DNA from 3 places in the Bradyrhizobium sp. 27S5 genome. Region 2 is predicted to be linked to each of the others. Evidence: riboswitches for the same ligand, from Rfam matches in the RefSeq annotation. Region 2 holds a riboswitch; each other region holds the start of a gene.
What was found. A riboswitch is a leader RNA that binds a small molecule or an ion and turns the genes downstream of it on or off. The one in region 2 is predicted to bind cobalamin.
Positions count from the first base shown of each region.

Region 1: it holds a riboswitch for cobalamin, as region 2 does, so the genes downstream of both, WDM24_RS14550 (DUF1636 domain-containing protein) here and metE (5-methyltetrahydropteroyltriglutamate--homocysteine S-methyltransferase) in region 2, are expected to answer to the same signal.
Region 3: it holds a riboswitch for cobalamin, as region 2 does, so the genes downstream of both, WDM24_RS39295 (TonB-dependent receptor) here and metE (5-methyltetrahydropteroyltriglutamate--homocysteine S-methyltransferase) in region 2, are expected to answer to the same signal.

Region 1 is NZ_CP147714.1:3,132,439-3,142,682, reverse strand. It holds gene cobN (cobaltochelatase subunit CobN) at 1-713, opposite strand, end outside; gene cobW (cobalamin biosynthesis protein CobW) at 713-1,747, opposite strand; gene WDM24_RS14550 (DUF1636 domain-containing protein) at 1,744-2,118, opposite strand; cobalamin riboswitch at 2,212-2,423, opposite strand; gene cobO (cob(I)yrinic acid a,c-diamide adenosyltransferase) at 2,460-3,113, shown strand; gene WDM24_RS14540 (cobyric acid synthase) at 3,125-4,573, shown strand; gene cobD (threonine-phosphate decarboxylase CobD) at 4,793-5,758, opposite strand; gene cbiB (adenosylcobinamide-phosphate synthase CbiB) at 5,770-6,711, opposite strand; gene cobU (bifunctional adenosylcobinamide kinase/adenosylcobinamide-phosphate guanylyltransferase) at 6,839-7,342, shown strand; gene bluB (5,6-dimethylbenzimidazole synthase) at 7,375-8,007, shown strand; gene WDM24_RS14515 (hypothetical protein) at 7,985-8,329, shown strand; gene WDM24_RS14510 (CbtB domain-containing protein) at 8,326-8,523, shown strand; gene WDM24_RS14505 (CbtA family protein) at 8,534-9,271, shown strand; gene WDM24_RS14500 (CoA transferase) at 9,292-10,244, opposite strand, start outside.
Region 2 is NZ_CP147714.1:1,379,737-1,389,980, forward strand. It holds partial or broken gene metE (5-methyltetrahydropteroyltriglutamate--homocysteine S-methyltransferase) at 281-2,614, opposite strand; cobalamin riboswitch at 2,716-2,912, opposite strand; partial or broken gene WDM24_RS06630 (helix-turn-helix domain-containing protein) at 3,813-4,004, shown strand; gene WDM24_RS06635 (group II intron maturase-specific domain-containing protein) at 4,009-4,623, shown strand; partial or broken gene WDM24_RS06640 (IS630 family transposase) at 4,702-5,195, shown strand; partial or broken gene WDM24_RS06645 (IS30 family transposase) at 5,218-5,977, shown strand; partial or broken gene WDM24_RS06650 (IS256 family transposase) at 6,156-6,873, shown strand; gene WDM24_RS06655 (hypothetical protein) at 7,467-7,712, shown strand; gene WDM24_RS06660 (outer membrane protein) at 8,319-9,041, shown strand; gene WDM24_RS06665 (LuxR family transcriptional regulator) at 9,645-10,244, opposite strand, start outside.
Region 3 is NZ_CP147714.1:8,341,075-8,351,318, reverse strand. It holds gene WDM24_RS39305 (hypothetical protein) at 1-869, shown strand, start outside; gene WDM24_RS39300 (hypothetical protein) at 1,036-1,209, opposite strand; gene WDM24_RS39295 (TonB-dependent receptor) at 1,325-3,598, opposite strand; cobalamin riboswitch at 3,708-3,905, opposite strand; gene WDM24_RS39290 (iron ABC transporter permease) at 4,018-5,061, shown strand; gene WDM24_RS39285 (ABC transporter ATP-binding protein) at 5,058-5,831, shown strand; gene WDM24_RS39280 (ABC transporter substrate-binding protein) at 6,116-6,919, shown strand; gene WDM24_RS39275 (MBL fold metallo-hydrolase) at 7,089-8,129, opposite strand; gene WDM24_RS39270 (hypothetical protein) at 8,408-8,863, opposite strand; gene soxB (thiosulfohydrolase SoxB) at 8,860-10,244, opposite strand, start outside.

The sequences.
Region 1 (10,244 bases), 1.8 Mb from region 2:
AACGAGGCGACGAACACGCCGTAGGCGTCAAAACCTTTCTCGCGTAGCGCCTCGACCAAGGCATCGACCGGCGCGGTGTCGCCGGCCGCGAGATAGGAGCGATAGAAGGTCACGAGTGCCCGCGGCCGGCCACCCGATGCCGGCAACGCTGCGACAACACCGCGCCGCGGATCGTAGACGCCGATCTCCGGCAGATCGATCTCGCCGACGACAGGCCCGGCATAGAGCCCTGACGCCAGCGCCACTTGCGCGATCACGGCCTGGGCGGCGACAGGCCCCCCCTTGTCGCACAGCACCTTAAGTCGCCGCAGCGTCGAGACCGGCAGCGTGGAAAATTCGTCCAGCCGCAGATCGTCGCGGCCATCCGCCGGCAACACCACCAGGGCGATATCGCGCTCCTTTGCCAGGCGATGCACCGCGGCCAGCCCGTAGGACCAATAGGGCTCACCGCCGATCAGCCGCACCAGGATGCCGCGCGCGTGCGACAGCGTCCGCTCGATATAGGTATCGACCGACAGCGGGTGGCGCAGCTCCGCGAGATTGGCGAGCCGCAGCGACGGCAGCGCGGCGCGGCCCCGCCGCCAGCCGGCCGCGAAGGCAGCGAGATCGCTGTCGGAAAACGACAACACCACGAGATCGGCCGGATCCTGGCCGAGGTCCCTTGGTGTCGCGGTCTCCTCAAGGCCGCGGCTCTCGCGGAAGACGACGTGCATCAGACACCTAGTCGCGCCCTGATCGCAGCTTCACTGATGTCGCCGTGCTCGCCGATCACGACCAGCTTCGACTGCCGCGGCCGTGTGCCCCAGGGCATGTCGAACTGATGCCGCACGCGTTCGCCGACGGACTGCACGAGCAGCCGCATTGGCTTGCCTTCGACTGCGATATAGCCCTTGGCGCGCAGCACGTTCTGCTCGCGGGCCAGCCCCTTGATCGAAGCCACGAGTGCCTCGACATCCGAAACCTCGGGAAGATCGATCACCACGGAGTTGAAATCATTGTGCTCGTGCTCGTCCTCGCCATCGTGGTGCGACGGCCGCGACGCGAGATCATCCTCTGCCGCGGCCTCGAGCCCCAGGATCACGCGCGCATCGACGGCGCCGTCGACGATCGGCAACATCGGAACCTCGCGCGGCATTTCAGCGGCAATCACCGCTTTGGCCGCCTTGATCCCTTCCGCTCCGGCGAGATCGGCCTTGGTCAGCAGCACGATATCGGCACAGGCGATCTGGTCCTCGAACACTTCGGACAGCGGCGTCTCGTGGTCGAGATTGTCGTCGGCCGCACGCTGTGCATCGACTGCTGCGGGATCCGGCGCAAAGCGGCCGGCCGCGACCGCTTCCGCATCGGCCAGCGCGATCACGCCATCGACCGTGATCCGCGAGCGGATTTCCGGCCAGTCGAACGCCTTCAGCAGCGGCTTCGGCAGCGCCAAACCTGACGTCTCGATCACGATGTGATCGGGCCTCACGCGTCGCGCCAGCAGTTGCTCCATCGCCGGGATGAAATCGTCGGCGACGGTGCAGCAGATGCAGCCATTGGCGAGTTCGACGATGTTCTCGGTCGGGCAATTGGCGTCGGCGCACGACTTCAGAATCTCGCCGTCGACGCCTTCGCTGCCGAATTCGTTGACCAGCACCGCGAGCTTCTTGCCATTGGCATTGCGGATCAGATGCTGGATCAGCGTCGTCTTGCCGGACCCGAGAAATCCGGTCACGACCGTGACCGGAATTTTGGCGAGCGTGTTCATTCTGCGGCCTCCGGGACGACGGCAAGGGGTGGAATGCGGGCGAGCGATTGCTTGCGGAAGATTTCCGGACGGCTGCGCCACGGCACGATGCCGTCAGGCGCGGCCGCATAGGCGGAGGCACCGGCGATCACATCCCTGGCATTATCAGCGGACAGGCGGCCGTAGACATAGGACCACCGCCCCGGCGCGCTGAGCGCGACCGAGCAGCCCTGGCTGCAAGCCGAGAGGCATTCGACGGGAACAAGATTGACGTCATCGGGCACGCCGGCCTCAACAAGCGCGGCATGCAGGCGCGCACCGGGCGCGATCTCACCTTCCGCCAGCGTCTGGCCGGCGCGGCAGGTGATGCAGACATGAAGTGTAACGCTCATCGCCCATCCTGGATTGACAGCGGGAGGCGAAGAGGCACACGAACCGATGTGAATGGGTTCGTTCCCCGTCGCGGAACACCCCGTCCGCCGGTCTCACTACACGTTGCGTTGGCAGGTCTCCCGGCTTGCGGAGCAGGATTTCTCCCTCGATGCCCACCTTCCCGATTCTCGACAAGGAATCAGTGGCTTTTGGGCATCTCTCCGGTCACGGTCGCGGGGGCGGCTGCTTTTCAGGCCCACCTTGAGCCCTATCGCATTCCCTCTTCGCCTGTCGTAGGACAGGAACCAACGCGGGCCCACCATTCGTCCGTGGCTCGAACTTGTCAAGCCGAAGGAATGTCATGATTTCTGAAGAAAACGGCGCCGAAGACGAGGTCGGCAGCAGCGAGGTTTCGCTGGATGCGCGCCACGCGACCAAGATGGCGAAGAAAAAGGTCGCGCGCGACAAGATCATGGCGACCAAGAGCGGTGAAAGGGGTCTGATCATCGTTCATACCGGCGCCGGCAAGGGAAAATCCTCTTCGGCCTTCGGCATGATCGTGCGCTGTGTGGCGCATGGCTTTCCCTGCGCGGTGGTGCAGTTCATCAAGGGCGCCTGGGATACCGGCGAGCGCCGCCTGCTCACCGGGCATTTCGGCGAACTCTGCCAATTCCACGCGATGGGCGAAGGCTTTACCTGGGAGACGCAGGATCGCGCGCGCGACATCGCGGCGGCCCAGGCCGGCTGGGAAAAGGCCAAGCAGCTGATCGCAGACCCGAGCTTGCGCATGGTTGTGCTCGACGAGATCAACATCGCGCTGCGCTATGACTATCTCGCCATCGCCGATGTCGTCGAGTTCCTGACCACGTCAAAGCCGCCGATGACGCATGTCGTGCTCACCGGGCGCAACGCCAAGGAGGAGCTGATCGAGATCGCCGATCTCGTCACCGAGATGACGCTGGTGAAACATCCGTTCCGCTCCGGCATCAAGGCCCAGCCGGGCGTCGAGTTCTGACTGTTATCGCCATGGCGCGTGCATTGATGATCCAGGGAGCCGGTTCGGACGTGGGCAAGTCGCTCATCGTCGCGGGCCTGGCGCGCGCTGCCAGTCGGCGCGGCCTGCGCGTGCTGCCTTTCAAACCGCAGAACATGTCCAACAACGCGGCTGTGACCATCGACGGCGGCGAGATCGGACGTGCGCAGGCCCTGCAGGCGCTCGCCGCCGGTGTCGAGCCGCACACCGACATGAACCCGGTGCTGCTGAAGCCGGAGAGCGATGTCGGCGCCCAGATCATCGTGCACGGCAAACGGATCGCGACCGCACGCGCGCGCGAATATTCCGCTATGAAACCGTCGCTGATGGGCGCGGTGCTGGAGAGTTTTGGGCGGTTGAAGGATCGCGCCGATCTGGTGCTGGTCGAAGGCGCCGGCAGCCCCGCCGAGGTCAATCTGCGTAAGTCCGATATCGCCAATATGGGCTTTGCACGCAAAGCTGACGTCCCCGTGGTGCTGGTCGGCGACATCGACCGCGGCGGCGTCATCGCACAGCTCGTCGGTATCCAGGCGGTGATCGATCCCGAGGATGCCGCGATGATCCAGGGCTTTGTCATCAACAAGTTCCGAGGCGATCCGACGCTGTTCGACGACGGCTACCGCCTGATCGAATCCCGCACCGCATGGCGCGGCTTTGGCGTGCTGCCCTGGTTCGTCCGCGCCGGCGAGCTTCCGGCCGAAGACGCGCTCGGGCTCGGCGAGGCGCGCAAGCCCGGCCAGTGCAAGATCGCCTTCCTTGCGCTGTCGCGGATCGCCAATTTCGACGATCTCGATCCGCTGAAGCTCGAGCCCGGCGTCGATCTCGTGATGGTACGGCCGGGCGAAGCCATCCCGGGTGATGCGAAGCTCGTCATCCTGCCCGGCTCGAAATCGACCCGCGGCGACCTCGCCTTCCTGCGCGCGCAGGGCTGGGACATCGATCTCGTGGCGCATCATCGCCGCGGCGGTCATGTCCTTGGCCTCTGCGGCGGATATCAGATGCTCGGCGAGAGCGTCGCCGATCCCGACGGGATCGAAGGTCCCGCCGGCGAAACGCGCGGCCTCGGACTTCTTGATATCACAACTGTCATGACCGAGCAGAAGACGCTGACACGCGTCAGCGCGGTGCATGCCGCTACCAGTCAGCCGATCAGCGCCTATGAAATCCATATCGGGCGCACCGACGGTCCGGATCGTATCAGGCCATTTGCGTCGCTCGACGGCGCCGCTGAAGGTGCCGTTTCCGCCGATGGTCGCGTTCACGGCAGCTATCTGCACGGCCTGTTCACGTCTGACGAGTTTCGCAAGGCCTTCCTTGCAAGGCTCGATATTCCCGCGGCCGACCAGCCGTACGGCGCCCGGGTCGAGAGCGCGCTCGACGCGCTCGCCGAACACATCGAGACCCATCTCGATGTCGAAGGCCTGCTCGCGCTGGCGCGCTAGCGCGTGATGAGATGAGTTTGAGTTGGAACGGCGTCGAAGGTTCACCTCTCCCTTGGGAGAGGTCGATTTGCGCAGCAAATCGGGTGAGGGGCTACGGACTATCGAGAGAGCGAGAGCCCTCACCCGGATTGCTTCGCAATCCGACCTCTCCCCGATGGGGAGAGGTGGACCGAAATCGCGGCGAGCTGATTCCACCCAATCGTATCGCGCGTTAGACGATCAGCGCGACAGCACGGCAGACAGCCGAGCCCATTCGGCTTCGCTGCCGGGCAGACCGAGGCGCAACCATCCCGGCCGCTGCTGAAACACGCGCGACCAGATCAGCCCATGGGCAAGCTCGTCCTGGGCGACCAACGCATCGCCGGTTTCGTAGAGACGGAACAGCGGCGTGCCACCGACCAGGGTCCAGCCCTGCGATCGCACCGCTGCATCGAGCCTGACGCAGTCGGCCGCCAGCCGTGCGGCCGTCGCCTTTGCCCAGTCGTAATCGAGCAATGCACGCCGCCCGATCGCAATCGCGGCCCCCGAAACCGGCCATGGGCCCGCCATCGCCGCAAGCGCGCCGATGTCCGGCTCACTGCCGATCGCGAAGCCGAGCCGCAAGCCGGCAAGCCCGTAGAATTTGCCGAATGAGCGCAGGATCACGAGCCCCGCTCGTCCGGCTTCCGGTGTGAGCGACAGGTCCGGCACGGCGTCCGCAAAACTCTCGTCTATGACGAGCCGGTCGACGCGTGGCAAAAGCGCGAGCAGCTCGCGCCGGTCGTGGTGCCGCCCATCGGGATTGTTCGGATTGACGACGACGGCAAGATCGGCGCCCGCAAGCGCTGCGAGATCGGACACCTCGGCGACGTCCCAACCGGCGGCCGACAACACCGCGGCATACTCATTGTAGGTCGGCGTAAGAATCCGCGCCCGCCCTCGGGACGCCAGCTGCGGCAGCAGCTGAATGGCGGCCTGCACACCGCCCATCGCCACGATCGGCGCGTCGGTCGCATAAGCCTGCCGCGCGGCGGCGTGGAGGGATTCGATCTCGGATCGCGACGGCAAGGCGCTCCACTGCCGCGGCTCCACATCGACCAGGGGATAAGGCACCCGATTGATCCCCGTCGACAGGTCGATCCAGTCGTCCGCGGCGCCGCCGAAGCGTTGCTGGGCGACATCGAGATTTCCGCCGTGCTCACGCATGCGCCGCTCCTTCACGCCAGCGCCAGAGCGACGAACGCCGCAGCCAGCAGCATCATGGCGTAGCGATAGAGTTTCAGCCCGGCGTGGATGTCGGCGGCAGCCGGATCGCGCGCGCCTTCATTCAGCCAGGGCTCATCGGCGATGCTGCCGTGATAGATGCGGGGACCACTGAGCCGCACGCCGAGCGCACCGGCCATCGCCGCTTCCGGCCAGCCGGCATTCGGCGAGCGATGGCGGCGCGCGTCACGCAACATGCATGACCACGCCTGCGAAGGCCGCGCGGCGAGCACCACGAACAAAAGCCCGGTCAGCCGCGCCGGAACGAGATTGGCGAGATCGTCGATCCGGGCGGCCGCCCAGCCAAAGGCCTCGTGCCGCTCGGTGCGATGCCCGATCATGGAGTCCAGCGTGTTGATCGCCTTGTAGCCGAGGATTCCCGGCAGGCCGAACAGCGCGCCCCAGAACACCGGCGCGACGATGCCGTCGGATGCATTCTCGGCGAGGCTCTCGATGGTCGCGCGCGCGACGCCGGCATCGTCGAGCGTCAAGGGATCGCGTCCGACGATTTGCGCGACCGCGGAGCGCGCGGCCGCGATGTCGCCGGACGCCAGCGGATTGGCCACCGCCGCGACATGGTCATGCAGCGAGCGCAAGGCCACCAGCGGCCACGCCAGGATGCCCACAAGGACGACACGCATCCATCCGGATCCGAGCACGGACTGAACCGCCCAACCGAGAGCCATCGCCAGCGCGATCACCAGGATAGCAGCCGCGACACCGGCGACGCGGCGAAACGCCGGCGGGTCAGTGTCCCGGTTCCAGGCGCTGTCGACAAGCTGGATCAGCCGGCCGAGCCAGGTCACGGGATGGCCGATGCGCGCAAACAGCGGCGACGGCCAGCCAATCAGGGCATCCACCGCCATCGCCACCGCCATCGCTCCCGCAAAGCCCACTTAACCCTCTCCTCGCCGCGATCCCCCTGATGCGCAAGACATTGGCCGAGTGCAAGCCCTCCGTGGCGGATTTCGGCTTTGTGTTTCACCGCGATTGGTGGTTAGAGCGACGTAAACAGGAGATCCCATGGCCGTCATTCTGATCACGGGCGGAGCCCGGTCCGGGAAAAGCCGGCGCGCCGAATTGCGCGCACGCAGCTTTCCGGAGCGGCCGGCCTATATCGCGACCGCCGAGGCGCTCGATGCGGAAATGGACGAGCGGATCGCCAAACATCGCGCGCGGCGCGGCAGCGACTGGATCGAACGCGAGGTGCCGCTCGACCTCGTCGCGGCGCTGTCCGAGACCGACGGCGGCGGCGCAAGGCTGATCGATTGCCTGACGCTCTGGCTGTCCAACCTGCTGCATGCGGAGCGCGATTGGTCCGAGGAAGTGACGCGCCTGGCGGACGCGCTGCCGCGTCAGCACAGCCCGGTTGTCCTGGTCACCAACGAGGTTGGCCTCGGCATCGTGCCCGACAACGCACTGGCGCGCAGCTTCCGCGATGCCGCCGGTCTGATGAACCAGACCATCGCCGGCGTGGCAGACGAGGTCGAGTTCGTCGTTGCGGGCCTGCCGATGAAGCTTAAGTGACGTCCGCGATGGATTCAGCCAAAGGCCCCGCGATGGTCTCATTCGACGATGGGTTTCGCCGGCAACTGCAGGAGCTGTTCGTGTGGCGGCGCGACGTGCGGCGCTTCCGAACCGATCCGCTGCCGGATGGCACGATCGAGCAGCTGATCGAGGTCGCCTGCCTTTCGCCTTCGGTTGGCCTGAGCCAGCCCTGGCGGTTCGTGATTGTCGACGATGCGGCACGCCGCCGCGCGGTGATCGAAGACTTCAAGACTTGCAACGCAGATGCGCTGCGGTCTTACTCGGGCGAGCGTGCAGCAAAATATGCCGCTTTGAAGTTATCGGGCCTCGAGGAGGCGCCCGGCCATCTCGCCGTATTCGCCGACAAGACCGACCACATCGGCTCCGGCCTCGGGCGGGCGACGATGCCGGAGACAACAGAATATTCCGTGGTGGCCGCGATCTGCTCGATGTGGCTTGCCGCGCGCGCCGAAGGCATCGGGCTCGGCTGGGTGTCGATCCTCAACCCAGCCCGCATTCAGGAGATCCTGGAAATTCCGGACGCCTGGAAATTCATCGGCTACCTCTGCATCGGCACCCCCCAGGCGGAATGCGACCGTCCGGAGCTCGAGCAGGCCAAATGGGAAGCGCGGCGAGGTCCGGATGAATTCACCATCCGACGCTGACGGAGCTCCGGCCGGCAGCGGCGCCCCAAGCGGCCACGCTCACTGGCGCGCCGACATCGCCTCCCTGGTCTTTGGCCTCCCGGAGCACAGCGCGATCTGCGCGGTGCATCAGGGCGCATTCCGGACGTTGCTCGGCACGGACCCGACGCCGGACGCCTGTCTCGGCTATTTCTGCCAGTTTGAAGAAGCGTTTAGAGCAGCGGCGCACGCGAAAATCCTGCGCAAGCGCATCCCTGTTGCAACAAATTTGCATCTTACCAGTCGCGACATCGCGCGAAAGCTGCTAGAAGCCGACCAAATCGAACGTGGAGAACGACCATGAGCCAACCCCAGGTCACGCAAGCTCAAGTCACGCATCTGCCGGTTGCCACCGGACAGGTCGGACGGCTTGCCCAGTCCCTGATGGCGATGACGCTCGGTCTGTTCATCGTCGGCGTCGTCGGCTTCTCGCACATCGACGTGATCCACAACGCGGCGCACGACGTGCGCCACTCCAACGCGTTCCCCTGCCACTGACCGCCTTGACATGAGCACGTTTCGCTCGATCGTCTTCTCGTCGGTCATTGCCGGTTTCATCGTTGGCCTGATCGTCACGGCGGTCCAGCAGTTCGGCACCGTCCCCCTGATCCTCAAGGCCGAGGTCTACGAGAAGGCGGCCGAGCACAAGCACGAAGCCTCCGCGCAGCCGCGCGCCATCCTCGTGCACGATCAAGCAGCGCATGATCATGGTGCGGAAGCCTGGGAGCCACGGGACGGGTTGGAGCGCACCCTCTATACGGCGGGGGCCAACATCCTGACCGGGATCGGCTTTGCGCTTTTGCTCTGCGGCTTCTTTTCGGTTCGCAGCGGCGCGCCCGGCGAACCGGTCTCGTGGCATGAAGGCTTGATGTGGGGTCTCGCAGGTTTTGCCGTCTTCACGATCGCGCCGGGTCTTGGGCTGCCGCCTGAACTGCCGGGTGTCCCCGCCGCACCACTGATGTCGCGTCAGATCTGGTGGGTGACGGCGGTGCTGGCGACTTCGGCCGGCCTCGGGCTGATCGTTTTCCGGCGTTCGGCGCCAGCCGCGATCGCCGGTGTGGTCCTGATCATGCTGCCGCATTTGATCGGCGCGCCCGAGCTCGAGCATGTCGAGACCAATGTGCCGTCGTCATTGTCGCATCAGTTCGTGGTCGCGGTCACGCTGACCAGCCTGGTGTTCTGGTCCCTGCTCGGCAGCCTGACGAGCGCCGCATTCGCGTATTTCGATCGCCCCACTTCGGCCTAACGGCTTGATGACGTCGCGGCTCAGCTCGCCTTCCTGAGCCGCTTCCCGGCCCGCAACTCCCTGTCCTGCACCAGCACCTTCTCGGCATAGAGCTGGTCGATCTCCTGCTCCGACAGCCCGAGCTCACCCAGGATCGCCTCATTGTGCTCGCCGAGCAGGTCGGCCCTCAGGTCGGCTTGCTGCGGCCATTCCGAGAAACGCATCGGCGCACCCGGGATCGCAAACTTGCCAATCTGCGGATCGCTGACATGGCGGACCGTGCCGCGCTCGATCAGATGCGGCTGCGCCATGGCATCATTCAGGGTCAGCACCGGCGCGCAGGGAATCCGCTCTTTCTCCAGCGCAGCAATCGCCGCATCGCGCGACGGAAACGTCTTGAGCCAGGCTTCCACGATCTCCCCCACCAGCACCCTGTTGTCGGCGCGGGCGCGCGCCGACTCGAACCGCGGGTCCTTTTCGAACTCCGGCCGCCCCAGCGCCCTAACCATTTGCGGCCATTGATGCGCCAGCGCGCAGATCACAATAAACTCGTCCCGGCCGCAATCGAACACGCCGACCGGGCCGCCGTTCGGGTGTAGCGAGCCTTCCCGCTGCGGCACAAAGCTGTCGCCGCGCAGCGAGACCTTCGGCACATTGGCCTCATGCATATGGAAATAGGTATCGAGCAGCGTCGACTCGATGAACTGCCCTTCGCCGGTACGCTCGCGATGCAGCAGCGCAAACCCCACGGCCATCGCCGCGGCAACGCCGGTCGAGGCGTCTCCAATCGCAACGGGCACCTGCGCCGGTTTCCCGTCGGGGTCGCCGATCACCCCGGTGATGCCGGCGAAGGCCTGCGCGATATAGTCGAAGCCGGGCTTGTCGCTGAGCGGACCGCTCTGTCCGGCAAAGGAGATCGAGCACATGATCAGCCGCGGATTGATCTTTTTGAGCGTCTCGTAGCCAAGTCCGGCGCGCTCCATCACGCCGGGCG
Region 2 (10,244 bases):
TTGGGCGCATACCAGGGCATAATTGAGTTACGATCATCCTGTGCCTTAACTGGGACTTAGATTTTCGGCGAATGTCCTCGCCGAGATCGATCCGTGGGCCGTGCTCCCTCTGCCGATGGAAGTGGCCGCGATGCCTAGCAGCGTCGCTCCTCCCAGACTCGACTTCCGCCCGGCCGCTAAACGCGGCCGGGCCTTTTGTATTCACCAAGGCTCTCCCGGGACTATCGAGATCTCCTTAAGCCGATCAGCTCGACGAAAGACCTGACCAAGGATCAATGGCCTATTGGAGCGGTGCAGCGCGCAGTTCGCGGGCCGCAGCGACCATGTTGACAAGTGCCGGGCGAACCTCCTCCCATTTGCGTGTCTTCAAGCCACAGTCCGGATTGACCCAGAACTGCGACCGCTGCAGCCGCTTCAGAGCCAAGGCCATGAGCTCCTTCATCTCGCCGGTCTCGGGAACGCGTGGGGAATGAATGTCGTACACGCCTGGCCAATTTGGTTCGGATAGTTGTAGTTCCTGAACGCGTCGAGCAGTTCCATCTTCGAGCGCGAAGTCTCAATCGAGATGACATCTGCGTCCATTGCAGCAATCGCATGGATGATGTCGTTGAATTCTGAGTAACACACGTGGGTATGAATCTGAGTTTGTTCGGCGACGCCCGATGAGCAGATGCGGAAGCAATCTCCAGCCCACTCGAGGTAAACGGTCCACTGCGCACTACGCAATGGCAAGCCTTCGCGTAGTGCAGCCTCATCGATCTGGATCATGGAAGCACCCGCATTCTCGAGATCGCCGACTTCATCTCGAATTGCGAGCGCAATCTGACGGCAGACTTCGCTTCGGGGAATATCCTCGCGAACAAACGACCAGTTCAAGATCGTTACTGGTCCGGTCAACATCGCCTTCATCGGCCTTTTGGTTAGCGACTGCGCATAGCGCCACCAGTCCACCGTGATCGGCTTCGGCCGTGAGACATCTCCAAACAGGATCGGCGGCCGGACACAGCGCGAGCCATAGGATTGCACCCAACCGTTTTTGGTAAATGCGAAGCCGGAGAGTTGCTCGCCGAAGTACTGCACCATGTCATTGCGCTCAAACTCGCCATGGACGAGCACGTCCAGACCGATGTCTTCCTGCCAACGTACGGCGCGCGCCGTCTCTTCCTTGAGGAACTTGTCGTATTGCTCGTCGCTCATCGCGCCTCGCGCATGCGCCGCCCGGGTATTACGGACCTCTGAGGTCTGAGGAAACGATCCGATCGTCGTGGTCGAGAACGCTGGAAGCCCGAAGCGCTTGCGTTGGATCTCGGCCCGACTGGCAAATGGGCTGGCCCGCCGGCGCATGGCCTGGTTGATCGCACTCAGCCGGACAACGACATTGGCATCTCGGATCTTCGGCGACGTCCCGCGGACGGCTGCGGCACACTCCGATTCCGCAAGAGCTTTCGCAACATTCTGGTCGCCTGCGAGTGCCCGCGCCAAGGTCGCAAGCTCACGCATCTTCTGAACCGAGAAAGCAAGCCAGCTCTTGACGTCGGAGGCGAGCCCGGTCTCGAGTTCAACATCGACCGGCACATGAAGCAGCGAGCAGGATGGGGCGATCTGTACGCGGTCCTTACCAAGCTTCGCAATCGCGGGATCCAGTCGCTGGCGGAGCGCCGACAAATTCGATCGCCAAACATTCCGACCGTCTATGACGCCGAGCGACATGACGAGGTCACTCGCCGCTCGCAATGATCTGGCTCAATAACTCTGGCGCGCGAACCAGATCGACGTGCAGCCCGGCAACAGGCAGGCGCAGGGCAGCGTCCAGATTGTCGCAGAGGCCACCGAAATAGCTTGCAACCATGATCTTGATGGCCGGCCCTTCCTTTGCGAGCCGGCCATAAGCATGTACCAAGGATTTTCGCGAACTCTCATCCAGAACAAGGACTAGGCAAGGTTCGTCGAATTGACCCCAATTTGCCCCGCGTTTGGCCAATTCCTTCAAAAGCTCAATATAGACCGGTATCAGGTCATCTAGCAGTGACAGTGGCTGGAACGCAAGATCGGCACTCTTGCCAAGCTTCAAGAATGTAACCGGCCCGATCAGGACAGGGCGCGTCTGAAAGCCAAGGGCCTTGGCTTCCTCGTACTCCTCGATTGGTTTGCGAGAGGATAGTCTGAAAGTCTGCCCCGGGTGAAATTCCGGGACCATGTAATGGTAGTTGGTGTCGAACCATTTGGTCATCTCCTGCGCGGGTGCGCCATATCCACGCGACGGGTGACCGCAACTCCCATCCTGACCGTCGCATTGTGCCCCGCGTGCCATGGCGAAGTATGTCTTGAGCGAAATGGATCCGGCATTCGTCTCGTAGACTTCTGGGATGGCACCAACCATGACACTGGTGTCGAGCACCTGGTCGTACAGCGAGAAATCGTTCGATGGGATCACGGTGACACCGAGAGACCTCTGGCGAGCCCAATTTGCGGCACGTAGGCCAGCTGCATCCTCGAGCAACTGCTGTTCGGCGATTTTTCCGGCCCAGTAACTTTCGAGCGCAACCTTGAGCTCTCGCCTTGGACCGATGCGTGGCGTTCCGAGTGTGGCAACCGGAAGAGAGAGAAGAGACATAGCGTTAACCCCATATTGGTGGCAAAGGCCATGGCGGACGCAGGCAGAAGAAGCCGCGCGAGCGACCGCTGCTTGGCGCACCACCGGGACACCCGCCGGTGGACGAAGATAGTGGCGGGGCAGGTCTCCTGGCTCGCGGCTCTGCGCTGCTGTCCGGTCTTCCCGAAACCGTCAGGCTTCAGTGCCTTCGTTGGACAGCTCGCCACTCACAGTTGCGGGGACAGCGCCGGAATTGACACCGGCTTCCCTCTTAGCTCCGGCCTAATGAGACCGGAGAACCTCGACACCTTCAATTATCGGCAAAAGGGATATTCCGTCAACCTCGCGTCATGTTGCGATCTGCTAATGTGCCTAGCGGCATGCCCACCGTTCATACTCGATGCAGAAGTCGCTCTACAATCACGGACATCGGATGACATCCCGAAAGTCCCTCCGCGTGGGCCGCGACAAATCCGAATACGCCGCCTTTGCACCGAGGACCACTTGGTCGAACAGACGGCTTTCATGCAAGCTGGCCCCGGTTCATCAAGCACGGCGCGCTGCGCTGCCTTCTCCAAGCAATCAACGATCCACCGAATAAGATAGCATACGCGGCGCGAGGTGGTTCTGTGATGCCAGCCATTTCTGGTAGGCGTCACTCGGACACTTTTTGGCGATACTGCCCAGGCAAGCATATCAACCAAACCAAGGAGACCGGCTCGCAATGAAAATGGCTGTTTGGAGTGCCCTCGGTGTCTTTGCTGTTGCCGTCTCGGCGGTCGGCTTGTTCGGGTTGATGGTAAGACCGCTCTTGAGTAACACCGCTCGACAGTTTCTCTCGAAACTATTGATCGGCTCAGGCCGAGGCTAGCACGGCTCGGCGTCCTCTACCTGCTTGAGGAGGACAGGACTTGCGTCGAAGCCGCATCTTCCGGTCGATTGAAGAGCACGATATGCGCCGGCCGACACGAGCGATCGCGCATGCCGGCGAGTGAATGCTACCATCTTGCCCGCCTGCTTAAAGCGTGCACTTCGGCGGCGTCTGTTCCAAACGCCCGGCGCTGATGGGCGGTTTCGTATCGTTGTGGGCCCTTGAGTGCCAAGCACATCTGCCTGGCGCTGCAACTAGAGCATTTCATTGCTTAACTGAATCGGAGGGGATTCCGGTTTTTGGCGGTTTGTGATTCAAGATGCTGACTGGATTGGAGGCCAGCATCGCATGACCCGACCTCTTTCCCTGGACCTTCGCGAGCGTGTGGTGGCGTCGGTTTTAGCGGGCGAGAGCTGCCGATCTGTGGCGGAGCGGTTTGGTGTTGCGGTCTCGTCGGTTGTGAAGTGGTCACAGCGGCAGCGGGCGACCGGCTCGGTTGCGCCTGGCAACATGGGCGGTCACCGCAAGCCCGTGCTTGATCTGGATGGCGCGGACACATCCCGACCTCCCTTGGTGTCGGTATGCCGACGACGGACTGGTGCACTGCCGGACCGAGCAAGAAGCAGAGGCCATTAGGGCGGAGCTTCAAGCGAGGTTGGAGGTGTGCGGACTTCAGATGCACCCGACAAAGACGCAGATCGTCTATTGCATGGACAACAGGCGTCGGCGAACGTATCAGAGGGTCAAGTTTGACTTTCTCGGATATCAGTTCAGGCCGCGGCAGGTGGCAACGTCACAGCGGAAGGAATTCTTTTGTGGATACACCCCGGCGGTCAGTCCGACAGCTTTGAAGGCCATGCGAGCAACGATCCGAAGCTTGCACATTCCCCGGCAAACGCCGGGGACGCTGGCTGAGCTTGCCCAACAGATCAATCCGCTCCTCCGGGGGTGGATAGGTTATTATGGTCGGTTCAGCCGTTCAGCGCTGTTCTCTCTGGTCGACTACGTCAATCAGAAGCTGAAGGCGTGGATCATGCGAAAGTACAAGCGCTTCCGGCTCCACAAAACCGGTGCTTCGCTGTTCTTGCGAAAGCTGGCTCGGAATAACGCGGAGCTGTTCGTACACTGGCAGTTCTTCGGAACGACCACGTTCACCTGACGGGAGCGGTGTGAACCGAGAGGTTCACGCACCGTTCTGCGAGAGGCCGGGGGTGAAAATCCCCGGCCTACTCACCCTTGGATCAAGACCAACATGGCCCCTTTGCGGGGCTGGGGCCCCAAGGGCGCACGCCTGCGCGGCTTCGCCCCGCACGGTCACTGGCGTACCCTCACATTCCTCGGCGCGCTCCGCCATGACCAACTCACGGCACCCTGCGTCTTCGACGGCCCGGTCAACGGCGAATGCTTCTGCGCTTATGTGAAGCACCTTCTCCTGCCAACCCTGCGCGAAGGCGACATCGTCATTCTCGACGAGCTCGGAAGCCACAAGTCGAAAGCTGTCAGGCAGATGATCCAGGCTGCTGGCGCCAGGCTCTGGTACCTGCCGCCATACTCGCCCGACCTCAACCCGATCGAACAGGCCTTCTCCAAGATCAAACACTGGATGCGGCAGGCTCAGAGGCGCACCGTCGAAGACACTTGGCGCCAAATCGGTCACCTCGTTCAGGACATCCAGCCTCGCGAATGCCAAACTACTTCGCAAACACCGGTTATGCTTCAGTCAAAATGTGAAACGCTCTAGGGTGTTGTGGCGATGGGACAATGTTATGGCCAGCTCAGCCTTGAAGAGCGCGTTGAGATTTACCGCCTGCATGCAGGCGGTAAATCTCGAAACGATATTGCGTCTGCGCTTGACCGCGCGACGTCGACGATAAGTCGGGAGCTGAAGCGCAACTCGCGGCCTACCAAGGTCTGGAGGGGCGGTTACGAACCTGTCCGGGCTCAACAATTGGCCGAACGTCGGCGACGGCAGGATGGCCGCTTCAAGCTGGCGCGCCAGCCGGCCCTGCGGGACTGCGTCGGCAAAAGCCTTGCGATGGGACATTCGCCGGAGCAGATCGCTGGTCGACTGGCGCGAGAGCATGGTCGCGTCATGATCAGCCACGAGTCAATCTATCGTTTCATCTATCATCGTACGGCCCAGAAGGATTACTGGCACCGCCTGCTGCCGCGCCATAAACTCAGACGAGGGCGCCGGCGACGCCCAGGCGGCAGCCCTGCCAGCTTCATTAAACAACGGCGCTCGATCGATGAACGACCCTCCGAGGTCGAAGGCCGCGGGACGCCGGGTCATTGGGAAGCCGACTTCATGCTGTTCGCGCGATATGGCCAAGGATTGCTGGTTCTCCACGGGCGACAAGCCCGCTTCAGCAGCCAGCGAGGCGCTCAAGCATATCGCCGAGTTCTACGCCAACATCGTGCTGCATCCACGCGATCGGAAAGCTGTCCTCACCCCTCGGACCATCGCCCGTCAACTTGGCAAGCTTCCACAGGCGATCCGCAAAACCATCAGCTGCCGAGGAGCGCCGTCTCGTTCGGCACCGCGGCCACGGATGTCCCTTTCGATGACCACGCCCTCACCAGGATCGTCAACGGCCATCCAAACAGCGACATCGATCAACTGCTTCCGTGGGCCTTTGCCGTCAAGACCTCAAAGCTGTGGCCTGAGAACGACGCTTACGCATGAAGAGGATCTGCGCCGTCGTGCAGGAGGCCTACGTGCAGGGCGTCTCGACCCGTTCGGTAGACGACCTAGTGCAGGCAATGGGGATGAGCGGCATCTCCAAGAGCCAAGTGAGCCGGCTGTGCGGCGAGATCGACGACAAAGTGAAGGCGTTCCTCGCCCGCCCGATCGAGGGCGACTGGCCGTATCTGTGGATCGACGCCACCTACGTGAAGGTGCGCCAGAATGGCCGCATGTGTCGGTCGCGGTGATTGTCGCGGTCGGCGTCAACAGTGACGGCCACCGCGAGGTTCTCGGCATGGACATTGGCCCTTCCGAAGCCGAGACATTTTGGACGGAGTTCTTGCGCAAGCTCGCCCGCCGCGGCTTGCGCTGCGTCAAGCTGGTTGTGTCCGACGCGCACGAGGGCATCAAGGCCGCCATCAGCAATGTGCTCAACGCCACTTGGCAGCGCTGCCGCGTGCACTTCATGCGCAACGCGTTGGTCGCATGCCGGCAAGAGCGGACCGCGCGTCGTCTCCGCCTTCATCGCCACCGCCTTTGCCCAGGACGATGCCGAGACCGCCCAAGCGCAGTGGGCGGAAGGTCGCCGACCAGCTCCGCCCCAAGCTGCCCAAGCTTGCTGGCTTCCTCGACGAGGCCGAGGCCGATGTGCTCGCCTACATGACGTTCCTGCCCCAGCATCGAACCAACCTGCACTCGACCAACCCGATCGAGCGCCTCAACGCGCCACACCACGCCCGTGGACCCGATCCGGCGCACTCTGGATCAATTCCGGCCCGATCGGCGCTGGCGTTTTTCATCCTCTTCTAACGTGTTCGGCTTGTACGGGGCTTAGATCCATAATGCGAGCAAGATAATGCCCCGACACATGTCACAACACCAACAACACTTGTCCGGAATATGCCGGGCTTGATCGGAAGCCGACATCTCAGAAAACGACCAGGCTGTTCGCTTGAGATCTGCAAATGGTGGACGACCCCGACCGCCATGGTCGTGTTGAAGCTGCGACTGGCACGAGCGAAGTTTGATCGCCCGAAACAACGCCTTGCACCGTTAGCGGACCTCAAGCGGTACCGCTAGAGACGCTTGTACTGCGTTGTTAGCTTCACTCGCTCCGAGATCAATTCCAATTGATCGACATTATGACGCTCGGTCATCCGAACTTCAACAAGCATCTATATGATGTCCATTATGGCGCCGAGCGTAGCTCGATGCGCGAGCAAGATCGCAAACCGATTTGAGCGCTGGCCACATGCTCTCGGTTTCGTTTGGGGCAAACTGATTTGTCTTTGAAGGGCGTTGCAGTGGAGTTTGAGATGGATCACGACTTATCCCAGCAGGTCCAGGCGCCAGAGGCTCTCGTGAGTGTGGCGTTTGATAAGGCGTGGCGCTTTGTCGAGAGTGATCCGATCCTAGCGCACAATCTGAAGTTCGTCCTTCGTCGCCGATTGCGCGATTTACTGGCGAGCTCGGTAAGGAACGGCGAACGCGATGCACTCCATCTTGCAAACGAGGCGATACGCAATTTGCGCGCCGAGCTTGCGCATGCGACCACGCAATAGGCTTCCTCGCACATCCACTGGCAAGAGAGATCCGGTTCGCCGGGTTTGCCCCGTCATTCAGCCAGAACGAACGCCGACGCCGATGGTGACCGATCTGACCTTCCTCCACTCATATCTTTCGCCGCGCTGAAGGCGCCGCAACGCCGCGCGCGATGTGATCGCACGTGCCCTGCGATCGGGTGATCCTCAACGGCTTGATAAAGCGCGGCCCGCCTGAGAGCACTCGCCAAGCAGCTCATCACGCACCGGCAGGACTTACGCAGCTCGGCTCTCGCGCTGGTTCTTGACGGGGAGCTTACACCCCATATCACGGCGCACCGCGATGCGAAACCGCAGTCCCAAGGAGCACGCTGCACCATAATGCCTCACGTCTTCCAACGTTGACTGATCCGAATTTCCATTGGCGTATTTTGCGTGTGAGCTCCAGCCAGATTCGGCCATTTCGCTGACGGGTGCGCGTGACGTCCTTGCACGCTCCACAATCTGACGCTGCGTGCGGTTCGACGCATTTCTCCCGAAGGATTGTTGTCCTGCAGTTACAGCAATCGGCGTCGATGTTGTTAAGACGCACAGCGCCGGGGGGCACCGAAAGGAACGACACTCGAAATGAAGAGTTTTCTGATTCTGACTGCAAGCATTGTCGCGCTCAGTGCAGCGGCACCGGCGCTTGGCGCAGACTTCGCCGTGCAGCCCGTCAATATAAAGGCGCCGCCGATGCCCATCGCGGCCCCGATCACACACTGGACCGGCTACTATATCGGTATCAATGGCGGCTGGGGGGCTGGCCATAATTGCTGGAACTTCAATGGCGTCACTCCCGAGGGCTGTCATAATTCGACAGGTGGTTCGATCGGCGGCCAGATTGGCTATCGTTGGCAGATCTTCAATATGGTTTACGGCATCGAGGGCCAGGGCAATTGGGCCGACTTCAGCGGCTCCAATGTCAGCACCGCCTTCCCGGCCGACACCCTCCGCACCAAGACGGATGCGTTCGGGTTGCTTGCTGGCCAGATTGGCTACGCATTCAATGCCGTGCTGCTCTACGCCAAGGGCGGTGCCGCCGTGACCAGCAACACCTACCACATCGACTCAGTGGCGACTGGTACGGAGATTGCCAAAAGCAGCAATGTGCGTTGGGGTGGCGCGCTGGGCGCCGGTGTCGAAGTCAGTCTTACGCCGAGCTGGTCCGCCGGCGTCGAGTATGACCGTTTGTTCATGCAGGGCACCAATGTGGCCTTCCCAGGTGCCGGCGTGGATCGCGTCCACCAGGACGTCGATCTGATCACAGCGCGGCTCAATTACAAGCTCAGCCCAGTGCTTGGCAAATAATGATCTCTACGCACTAGCGCGGTGAATCGAGAGCCTCGACTTGGGTCGGGGCTCTTTCTTCAGGAGGCGCTCTCTGCAGCGGCCCGGCCGCGGCCGAATTTTCCTGAATCCCGAGCTCGGTCTCTCGACGGACTGCGCGACGTCAGTCAAATGGCGGCTACCATCAAATGGTGTACGTGGCGCCACCAAATTTATGAGCCAGATGCCGGGATGATCACCGGTTTTCGCGGACTGAGCGCAAGCAGCTCCAGACGACGTAGGCCACTGGCGCGGCCACCTTGCCCTAGGCGATCTCATTGAAGTGATGCATCGAGCGACACGTTGTTGTTGGGGGCGTCGGCATCACGACCAATACGATGCGGCGACGTATCAAAGGCGGAGCGTTGGACGAGCCGCTTCTGTACTCGCCCCGCGGGTCTGGGGATCTCATCAGTTCCGCACGCATTACCTTTTCATCCGACATATTGGCAACGTAGCGGATCCGAAGTTGACGCGGCGTCAGATTTCAATGCGCTTTTTCCCGATCGATCGTTGCGCGGCAGTTTCGGTGGCAAGCGCCACATTGAAAGTTGTGAAACAGCCGGCGTTTGCTCTCAGCCGGTATCAAAGGACATTGAGTCGAACGGCCATGATGGCGGCCTGGATCCGACTCGTCGCGCCCAGCTTTCGCATCACATTCTTAATATGAAAGTTCACAGTATTCTCGCTGATTTGCAAGATCATTCCGATTTCCCACGACGATTTACCCTCGGCCACCCACCGTATGCAGCTGGTTTCCCGCCGTGACAGCGCAACTTTCTTGTCGCAGTCAGCATCCGCGCGGCGCGCGATTTCACCATAGGCAGTGTGAAATTGCCAAGCCAGAGCGTTGAGGTGACTGATGCAATGCTGAGGATCAATATTCTCTGATGGAGACGCAAACGAGGCGACAGATACCCGGCCCAGCGGACCAAACAATGGCACGCTCATACCATGCTTCAGACCTGCCTCTCTAGCCTCGTCAAGCACCCGTCTTTCGTCCGGCTGAAGTTGATATTGTTGGCCGAGCTGATCCCATAGATAAGGCCGCGAAAGCAGCGGAGTGCGCCGGACCACCGGATCGATGGTATGGTACTTGCGTTTAAAATAGCGGTCGCACCAGTCTATTGGCCATTTCACGGCTACGGTCGGGGGTGGGTAGTCCGCCAGCCGAAGTGGCTCGAC
Region 3 (10,244 bases), 2.2 Mb from region 2:
TCGACCAGCTCGGCCTGCCGCAGCCGCCGACCCGGATCGTGAACTCGGTCGAGGAGCTGCGCGACGGCCTGCGGTTTCCCTCCGTGGTCAAGACGTCGATCGGCACTGCCAGCCGTGGCATCTGGTTCGTGCGCGACGCCAGCGATCTCCATCGCGCGCTTTACGATCTCGAATCCGCTGGCGATTTTGCCGGCGAGGTGGTGGTGCAGGACCTCATCACCGGCACCGTCGAGAAGGCCCAATCGGTGTTTTGCCGCGGCACTCTCATTGCCTTCCACGCCTACCGGCAGATCGCGGCCGGCGTCGGCGGCGGCGAGGCGATCAAGGAGAGCGTGAGCCGGCCGGCGATCCGCGCCGCGCTCGAGACGATCGGCGCGCATCTCGGCTGGCATGGCGCGCTCTCGGTCGATGTCATCATGCCGCTCGACAGCGCAACGCCGCTCTTGATCGACTGCAACCCGCGGCTGGTCGAGCCCATGAACGCATACCGGTCCGGCACCGATCTGGTCGACCTGCTGCTGCGCGTCTCGCTTGACGAGACGCCGGCTCCGCTGGCAGACGGCCGCGCCGGGGTGCGGACCCATCTGGCGATGCAGGCGCTGCTCGGCAGCGCGTCGCGCGACGGCACAAGGCGCGAGCTGATCAGGGAATGCGGCCGCATCGCCGCGGGTGACGGTCTCTATCGCGGCAGCACGGAAGAGCTGACGCCGGTGCGGCTCGATTGGCTCAGCGCCGCGCCGCTGGCGATGACCACGGCGCTGCTGCTGGCATCGCCGCAGATCGCCTCATCGCTGGCGCGCGGCGGCTTTGGCGCGCATCTGCTGGATCGCCGCAGCATCAGGAAGATCGAGAGTGCGGAGTTTTGCTGACCCCATTCTCGTCGTCCCGGGCAAGCGAAGCGCGACCCGGGACCCATAACCACTAATGATGATTGTTGCGACGCGCTGGGGCCACAGCGCGCTTCAACAACTCGGCCCTGTGGTTATGGGTCCCGGCTTTCGCCGGGACGACGCAGGGATGGATATCGTTCATCCCTCACAACGGCTCGTCGTCATTGCCATAGCGGTCGATCTTCGGCGTGGCGATGTCGCCATCCTCGTCATACTCGTCGTCCGGCGGCGCGGCGGGTGGCGGAGGCGCCTTCGACTTTTCGTCGGACTTTTTGCTGGGCTTGTCGGCGCCCTTGCTCGTCTTTCCGGCCTTGCCCATGCGTTTCCCCTGCGCGGGTTAAATCAGCTGCCGGAATTCTATCCCAGTTTGCTGGCGCTTGTAATGGAGTGAGACGGCGCGGCGGGATCACACCCCCGCCGCGCCGGATCATGCTCTAAAACGTTGCGCCAGCCTTCACCATGTAGGTGCGGCCGGGGAGCGGATAGGCCGAGAAGCGGCCATCTGTGAACGAGCTCGCGATGGCGTAGTCGTAATAGAGCGCGTTGAACAGGTTGTTGACGCTGAGCGACCAGAAGAAGCGGTCAATTTGCCCACTCAGCTTGATGTCGGCGGTGGCGTTAGCGGGAATCCGGGTCTGGGTATTGGCCTGGTCGTTGTCCATGATGCGCGAGCTCCAGGCGCGCGCGGTGGCGTCGAACACCAGATAGTTCTGCCAGATATTCCAGGTCACGCCGAGACTGCCGGTGTAGCGCGACACCAGCGGCACGTCGTTGCCGGCCCAGATGCCTTCGCGGAAGACCGCGCGGGTGATCGCCATGCCGCCGCGCAGCGTCACGCTGTCGCTGACCTTGAGCGAGGCGCTGGTCTCGCTTCCGTAGCGGCGGGTGGGGTCGAGATTGACGTTGTAGAACAGCACCGGGTTGAAATGGATCTCGTTCTCGAGATCCATCAGATAGACGCTGGTCTGGACCTGGAAGCGGTTGGTCCTGACCCGGAAGCCGCCCTCGACGTCTTCCGACGTCTGGGTCTTGAGCGCAAAATTCTGCGCGATGGGCAGGAAGGTCAGCGGGTCGAATGACGGACCCGATGCGACGCGCTCGTCGACATCGGGCGTGCGGAATGCGCGCGCGGCGCGGCCGAACACCGAAAATGTGTCCGTGAAGCGATGCTCGACGCCGACATGGAGCGCATATTGCGTCTCGTTGCTGTCGAGCGGCGACGCTTGCGCGTCGAACGCGAACGGCGCATTCGGGTCGTAGCGATCGCGCGCCGAGACGCTGGTATTCTGGACGCGTGCGCCATAAGAGAAGTCAGTGGTCGGCAGCAATCCGAGCGTGTGCTGCCAGTAGCCGGCCACGCTCTGCTGCTCGATATTGTAGATGTGGAAGGGGTCGACGCCCTGGAACGCGCCGCGTGCCTGACGGAACGTCGAATCGTAATAGTCGATGCCGGTGAGGATCGTCGACGGCATCCCCAGCATCACGTTCTTGACGCTGAGCCGCGGCGTCAGCGACCAGGTCTCCAGCGCGGCATCGTTGTAGGTCGAGGCGAAGCTGATGGTCGGTACCGTGCCGAAGAAGCCGCTTTGGGTATCGCGCTGCCGCCAGCCGCCGTCGACGATCAGGTCGACGCCGTTGATCAGCGTCTTGGTGAAGCCGGCGGTGACGCTCGCGGTCTGCTGGTTGGCATAGTCGAACGGCGTACTGCTGCCCCGGCGGTCGGTTTGCAGCTCGTTCACCCCGATCGACGGATCGACCAGCCGCCCGCCGGGCAGGCCGAGCTTCTGGTCGCTGCCCGTGACGGTCAGGAAAGCGGTGAGGTCGGCCGTGGTGTAGTTGACGCTGCCGACCGCGTTGCGCTGGTCGAGCGCATTGTTGACGCGGTAGCCGTCGGACTTGATGCCGTTGCCGTAGAACGAGGTGGACCACGGTCCCGCATTGAGCGCCGCGGAGACGGCGGCCATGCGGGTGTTGAACGAGCCAAATCCCGCCTCGGCTCTCATCGTCGTCGGCGGACCGCCGACGCCGGTCTTGGTGATGATGTTGACGACGCCGCCCACCGCATTGTCGCCGTAGAGCACGGCGCCGCTGTTGCCGCGCGTGATCTCGATGCGCGCGATCGAATCGAGCGGGATCGTGGTGAGGTCGAAGCCGGCCTTGTCGACGTCGTTGAGCCGGCGGCCATTGAGCAGGAACAGCGTGTTGTCGGTGGCGAATGCCCCGAAGCCGCGCAGGTCGACCGCGGTCTTGGCGCCGTTCGGCCCGCCATAGAGCGTTTGCAGCTGCACGCCCGGCACCTGCGCGAGGATCTCGGGCAGCGACTGCACCGGCGAATGCGCGATGTCGTCGGCGGTGATCACGGTCGAGGACGATCCGACAATGCCGGCGAATTGGCGGCCGCCGCCACCGTTGCCGGCGGTCCCGGTGGCCGTGCCTGTCCCTGTGGTGCCGGATCCGCTTCCGCCGCCCACATTGGTGCTCTCTACGGTGCCCGGCGCCGGACGGCGCGGTGCGGGCGCTTCGTCTGCAGCGGGCTTGGCGCGCGTGACGTTCTGTTCGCCCGGCTTGGTGACTTCGATCGCCGGTAGTTGATCGGGAGCGGGCGCCTGCTGCGCCCGCGCGGCGGCGGTGAAGACTGCCGGCGCGAGCATCGTCGTCGCGAGCAGAAGCGCGCGGCGCCGCCAATGGTGGAATGGGTAGGACGACATAAGCGAGACCTCGGTAACGTCAGTGGCACGTCACCGCGAACCAGTCTCACCATCGTGCTAACAGCCTCAGGTGAAGCTCATGCCTGTACTCCCCGACCGGCATCTTCGCGTGTGACCACGGCTGACGGCAGGTCTCCTGGCTCGCGGGTCGTTACCCTTCGTCGCCTTCCCAGGACCGAGATTCCCAGTGGCCCGTGACGAAGGATTCACCGCATACAGTTGCGGGGGCAGCCGCGGCCTTGGGGAAGTTTCCCCGCACCGCATTCCCTTTTCATCTCATGAAAGAACCGTCATGTTCATCTAGGGTTCGGCCGGGCAGCAAAGTCAATCCGGCGGAAGTCGGGCGGCGGTCAGACGGCCACGGTTTTTGTCGAGTGTCGCTTGTCTGCCACGGCGATCGCTGTAAGAGCATGGATCCGATGAGCGTGCAGGATTTTGCCTTGGCGGCCGAGGTCGCGGCGCGGCGCCGATGGGGCGCCACCGCGGCGCTGCTCGCGCTTGTGGTGCTGCTGTGCGTGATCTCGCTCGGCATCGGGCCGGTGCGGCTGTCGCCGCTCGCGGTGATCGAGGCGCTGTTCGGCGGCGGCAGCGATGTGGCGCAGGTGATCGTGCGCGAAATCCGTTTGCCGCGCACCATTCTCGCGTTCGCAATCGGCGGCATTCTTGGGCTGTCAGGCGCGGCGCTGCAGGGCCTGCTGCGCAATCCGCTGGCCTCGCCGTCGCTGTTCGGTGCGCCGCAATCGGCGGCGTTCGGCGCGGTGCTGGTGATCGCGCTCGGCCTGGCCGACGTGCGCTCCTACGCGTTGCCGGTGGTGGCGATCATCGCCGCGTTCGGCTCGGTGTTCGCGCTGCTCGCGATCGCCGGCCGCAATGCCGGGCTGTTGATCCTGATCCTCGCGGGGCTTGCGATCTCGAGCTTCGCCGGTGCTGCGACCGCGCTGGTGATGAATCTTTCCAGCAATCCCTTCGTGGTGCTGGAGATCGCGTTCTGGCTGCTCGGCTCGCTGGAGGACCGCAGCTTTCAGCATGTGGCGCTGGCGCTGCCCTTCATCATCGCGGGTGCCGCGATCCTGCTCAGCCAGGCGAACGCGTTCCGTGCGCTGACGCTTGGCGAGGAGGCCGCGCAGAGCCTCGGCGTCGATGTCGGGCGGCTGCGGCTCTTCGTGATCGCGGGCGTTGCGCTCGGCGTCGGCGGCGCGGTCGCGGTCACCGGCACGATCGGCTTCATCGGGCTCGTCGCGCCGCATCTGATGCGTCCCCTGATCGGTCACGATCCGGCGCGGCTGCTGGTGCCGAGCGCGCTGACCGGCGCGGCGCTGCTGCTCGCGGCCGATATCGCGGTGCGCATCATCCCCTCGACCTCGGACATCAAGGTCGGCGTGCTGACCTCGATCATCGGCGTGCCGTTCTTCCTCTATCTGATCATGCGCGAACGCCGCGCGCTCGGCGGAGGCGTGGCATGACGCTGCTGTCCGCCATCGCGCTCGATGCTTCGCTCGGCAGCCGAAAGGTGCTGCACGATGTGTCGCTGTCGCTGGCATCGGGCCATTTGGTCGCGCTGGTCGGCCCGAACGGCGCCGGCAAGACCACACTGCTGCGCGCGCTCGCCGGATTGATTCCGTCCGACGGCGAGATCCGGATTGGCGGCGACGCATTGGCGTCACTGCCGCTGCGCGAGCGCGCGAAGCGCTTCGCCTATCTGCCGCAGGGGCACATGGTGCATTGGCCGCTGCCGGCGCGCGATATCGTTGCGCTCGGCCGCTATCCGCATGGCGCGACCGATCCGGCGCGGCTATCGCCGAAGGACATGGAGGCCGTGCTGCGGGCGATGCAGGCGGTCGACGTCACTGAATTCAGCGACCGCCGCGTCACCGAGCTGTCCGGCGGTGAGCGCAGCCGCGTCGCGCTGGCGCGGGTGCTCGCGGTCGAGGCGCCGGTGATCCTCGCCGACGAGCCGACCGCGTCGCTCGATCCGCGCCACCAGATCGACGTGATGCAGAAGCTGCGCAACGTCGCCGACACCGGCGTCTTGGTCATCGTGGTGACACACGATCTCGGGCTCGCCGCGCGCTTTGCCGATCACGTGCTGGTGCTGTCGGAGGGCCGGCTGGCGGCGCAAGGCCCGCCGGATGAGGCGTTGTCGGAAGCGGTCCTCGCCAGCGTGTTCCGGGTCAGCGCCTACCGCGCTGAATTTCAGCGCGAGGCCGTTATCGTGCCGTGGGCGGACGTGTGATGCGGGCGAGATACTGCCGCGAGTTCGGTTCACCTCTCCCGCTTGCGGGGGAGCATAGGCCGCCTTCGGCGGCCGTTCTTAAGAAACGCCGAAGCGAGGCTTCGGCTGTGTCGCATCGAAAGATGCGATGCGGGCGGGGGCTTTCTCCACTCGAAGAGTGTTCATTGCGGCGCTACCCCCACCCCAACCCTCCCCCGCAAGCGGGAGAGGGGGCGCACCTTTTGCGTGTCAGCCATCTCGCTCGGCTCTGCTTTTTGCTGACGCTCTCCGTTCTTGCTGGGCTCATGTCCGCCAGTGCCGCGTCTGCCGCCGGACCGCGCATCGTCTCGATGAATGTCTGCAGTGACCAGCTGGTGCTGTCGCTGGCTGATCCGGACCAGATCCTCGGGCTCAGCCGTTTCTCCCGCGATGCCTGGCAATCCTGGGCCGCCGAGCGGGCGCGAAACTATCCGCGGCTGTCCGGCGAGGCCGAGGACGTGCTGCTGCTCAAGCCGGACCTCGTCGTCGTCAGCCTGTTCGACAAGCGGGCGACGCGCGATCTGCTGAAGGCGAAGGGGCTGCATCTCGTCGAGTTCACGGTGCCGCGCACGCTGGACGAGGTGAGGGACCAGATCCGCGCCATGGGCGAGGTGCTGCAGCATCCGGATCGCGCGGAGGCCGAGATCGCGCGCCTCGACGCGGCGATCGCGCGGGCGCGGGCGGTGGCTGACGGTCATCATTATCGGGTGCTGCCGCTGGAGCGGCGCGGCTTTGTGTCGGGTGAGAGCAGCCTGGTCAACTCGCTGCTGGCGGCAACGGGTCTTTCCAACGCCGCCGGCGAGCTCGGCTTCAACGCCGGCGGATTTGCCTCGCTGGAAGCAATCGTGAAACTGCGGCCGGATTTCATCCTGGTGGCGGAGGCCGGCGATCGCGCCGAGGATGACGGCCGCGCCTTCCTGCTGCATCCGGCGCTGGAGCGGTTCTATCCGGAGGGCAAGCGCATCGTGCTGCCGGAGCGGCTCACCGTCTGCGGCGGCGTGATGCTGGCCGATGCGCTGGATCGGTTGACGGCGGAGCTGCAGCGGGTAAGCGCCGAGCGCTCTAATTAACCCCGTCATCCTGAGGTGCGAGCTCTTGCGAGCCTCGAAGGATGCACGGCCCCGATATCGCCAAATGCGCGCGGACACAGTGTGGCCGTCGACCCTTCGAGGCTCGCTTCGCTCGCACCTCAGGGTGACGGTAGATAATTTCGCGCGCGTTAGCGAAGAGCCTAGGGAATTACCCCAGCACCACCGGCCCGCCGGCCTTCTTCCACGCATCCATGCCGCCCTCGATATGCGCGGTGTTCGCCAGTCCCGCCTTCTTCGCGGCGGCCACCGCCATCGCCGAGCGTTCGCCGAAGGCGCAGAAGAACACGACGCGGCGGCCGGTCGCGGCGGCAACTTCGCGCAGCATGCCGCCGGGCTGCAATGTGGCGCAAATCCCGGGATAGGGCGCGTGCAGCGCGCCGGCGAGCGTGCCGTGCTTGGCCCGTTCGCCGCTCTCGCGCAAATCCACCAGCAGGATATCGGGCCGGCCGAGGCTCGCGATGGCGTCGCGTGCGTTGAGGGAGAGGCCTTCCTTGGTGAGCTCGTCCTGGTGCAGGCCGACATGCATGTTGGCGGGCAGCACGACATCCATCAGCTTCGGGTTCGGCAGATTGAGGTTGTTCATCAGCTCGACATAGTCGTCGATCGATTTGACCTGCAGCCGCGGATTGTAGCGCTTCTCCTCGCCGATCGTGGAGACGGTGTCGCCCTTGTAGTCATGTGCGGGGAACACCATGGTCTCCTCGGGCAGCCTCAAGAGGCGATTGAAGATCGAATCGTACTGGGCCCGCGCGCTGCCGTTCTGGAAATCGGTGCGGCCGGTGCCGCGGATCAACAGCGTATCGCCGGTGAACACGCGGTCGCCCATCAGATAGCTATAGGAATCGTCGGTGTGGCCGGGCGTGTACATCGCCTCGAGGCAGAGGCCCTCGATCGTCACTTTGTCGCCGTCGGAAACGCGCATCGACACCACGTCGGCCTTGCTCTGCTCGCCCATGATGGTGATGCACTGGGTGCGGTCGCGCAGCTCGCCGAGGCCGGTGACGTGATCGGCATGCAGATGTGTATCGACGGCCTTGACCAGCCTGAGGTCGAGTTCCTGCAGCAGCTTGCAGTAGCGGTCGGCCTTCTCCAGCACCGGATCGAGGATCAGCGCCTCGCCGCCGGCGCGGCTCGCGAGCAGATAGCTGTAGGTGCCGGACACGCTGTCGAAGAGCTGGCGAAAGATCATGACGGCTTACCTATTCTCCGGGCCGAGTCACAGGGAGGATATTATTCCATAGATGGGGTCGATTCAAAGCAAATCCATCCCCGTTCCAGCCTGTCCCGTCACCCTGAGGAGCCGCGTAGGCGGCGTCTCGAAGGGTGGACGGCCCGGGTCTCTCACGAAAGGAACGGTGGAGCGCGGAGGCATCGGGGCCGTGCATCCTTCGAGGCACGCTTGCGCGTGCACCTCAGGATGACGGGCCATATTTCGTGACTTACTCCAGCCCTGCTCCTGCGGCTCCGTCAGGGCCGCACCAGCGTATATCCGTTCTCGGTCAAGAGCAGGATTTGCGCGACGCCGACCTGCACCGGAGTGGCGGCTGCGATGTAGTCGGGCCGCTTGCCGGTGTCGCGCTCGATCGTGTCGACGGTGTTGAGGCAGATATCGACCCGCGCACCCTGCGCGACCAGGCTTTCGACCAGCTTGCGGTTCGGATTGTCGGGCTTGAGCAGCTCGATGCCCGGGCCGAAGGCGACGATCTCGACCGCGACCTTGTCGGGGTCGTAGTGCTTCATCAGATTGTTGGCGACGCTGATGACGAGGCCCTGCTTCCTCGGATCATTGTCGGAGAGCTGTAGCACGATCTTGTGCTCGGCGAACGGCTTGTCCTGCAGCGGCGCCAGCTGGGCGCGGGCGAGCGGCGTTGCAAGCGCGAGCGCCGCCAGGCCGAGCGCTGCGATGATCGGGCGCCGCGTCATCCGAGCTTCGTCATGCCCGGGTTGTCGTCGACGCCCTTCAGCGTCACGCCGGGCTCGTCGCGGTTCGGCGGCCGGCCGGAGCGCAGGTGCTTGGCCACGACTTCCCAGATCGGCGCGCCGCTCTGCTGGTTGACCGAGGCCCAACCCGCGACCTTGTAGTGCTTGCCGGCTTCGAGATGCTTGCCGTTGCCGAGCTTCAGCTCGGAAATGCGCTTGCCGACGGATTCGCCCGGCGTGCAGGCATAGGCGAGGCCGCCGACGCGGACCATGTCGCCGCCTTGCTGATAATAGGGATCGACGTTGAACAGATTGTCGCAGACGTCTTCCAGCACGTCCTTGATCTGGCTGCCGGTCATGGTGGCGACGTAGGTCTCGGGATAGGTGATCGCGGTTTCCGACAGCACGTCTTCCATGGTCAGCGGCTGGCCGGCGAGCGCGGTGAGGCCCCAGCGGAAACCCGGCGACAGCGCGATCTCGGCGTTGAGCTCGCTCAAGAGCGCGTCGCAGATCAACTGGTCGACGGTGCCGGAGAAATTGCCGCGGCGGTAGAGCAGCCGGTCGGCCGTGCCGAGCTTGTCGCTCCAGTCGTCGACATGCGGGTCGCGCATCTTGTCGATCAGCGTCTGCATCGCCGGATCGGGCTTCAGCAGTTCGGCAAACACCGGCAGCAGGCGGTAGCGGACATTGGCGACCTTGCCCTTGGCGAGGTCGAGATCGAGCACGCCGATGAACTTGCCGTTGGAGCCGGCATTGGTGACCAGCGTCACGCCGCCGGCATTGGTCACCGTGATCGGGATCGGGATCGCGTCATGGGTGTGGCCGCCGAGGATGACGTCGATGCCGGTGACGCGGCTGGCGAGCTTGAGATCGACATCCATGCCGTTATGCGACAGCAGGATCACCGCCTCGACCTTGTCGTTGTTGCGATGGCCATCGACCAGCTTTTGCAGCTCCTCGTCGCGGATGCCGAACTTCCAGTCCGGCGTGAAGCGCTTGGGATGCGCGATCGGCACATAGGGGAAGGCCTGGCCGATGATCGCGACGCGGTGCCCGCCGATCTCCCTGATGACAGACGGCTTGAACACACGCCCCGAGGCCGGATCGAACGCCTTGGCGTCGTTGAACGCGGCTTCCTCAGTCAGGAACACGTTCTGCGCCAGGAACTCACCCTTGAAGCGGGCGAGATTGTCGCGCAGCACCTCTTCGCCATAGGTGAATTCCCAATGCCCGGTCATCGCCTCGATGCCGAGCAAATTGGCGGCCTCCACCATGTCGGCGCCGTTCATGGCGTTGGCGAGCCCTGAGCCCTGCCAGAGGTCGCCGCCATCGAGCAGGATCGAGCGCTTTTCGCCGACATCGGCGCGCAGCTTGTCGACCAGCG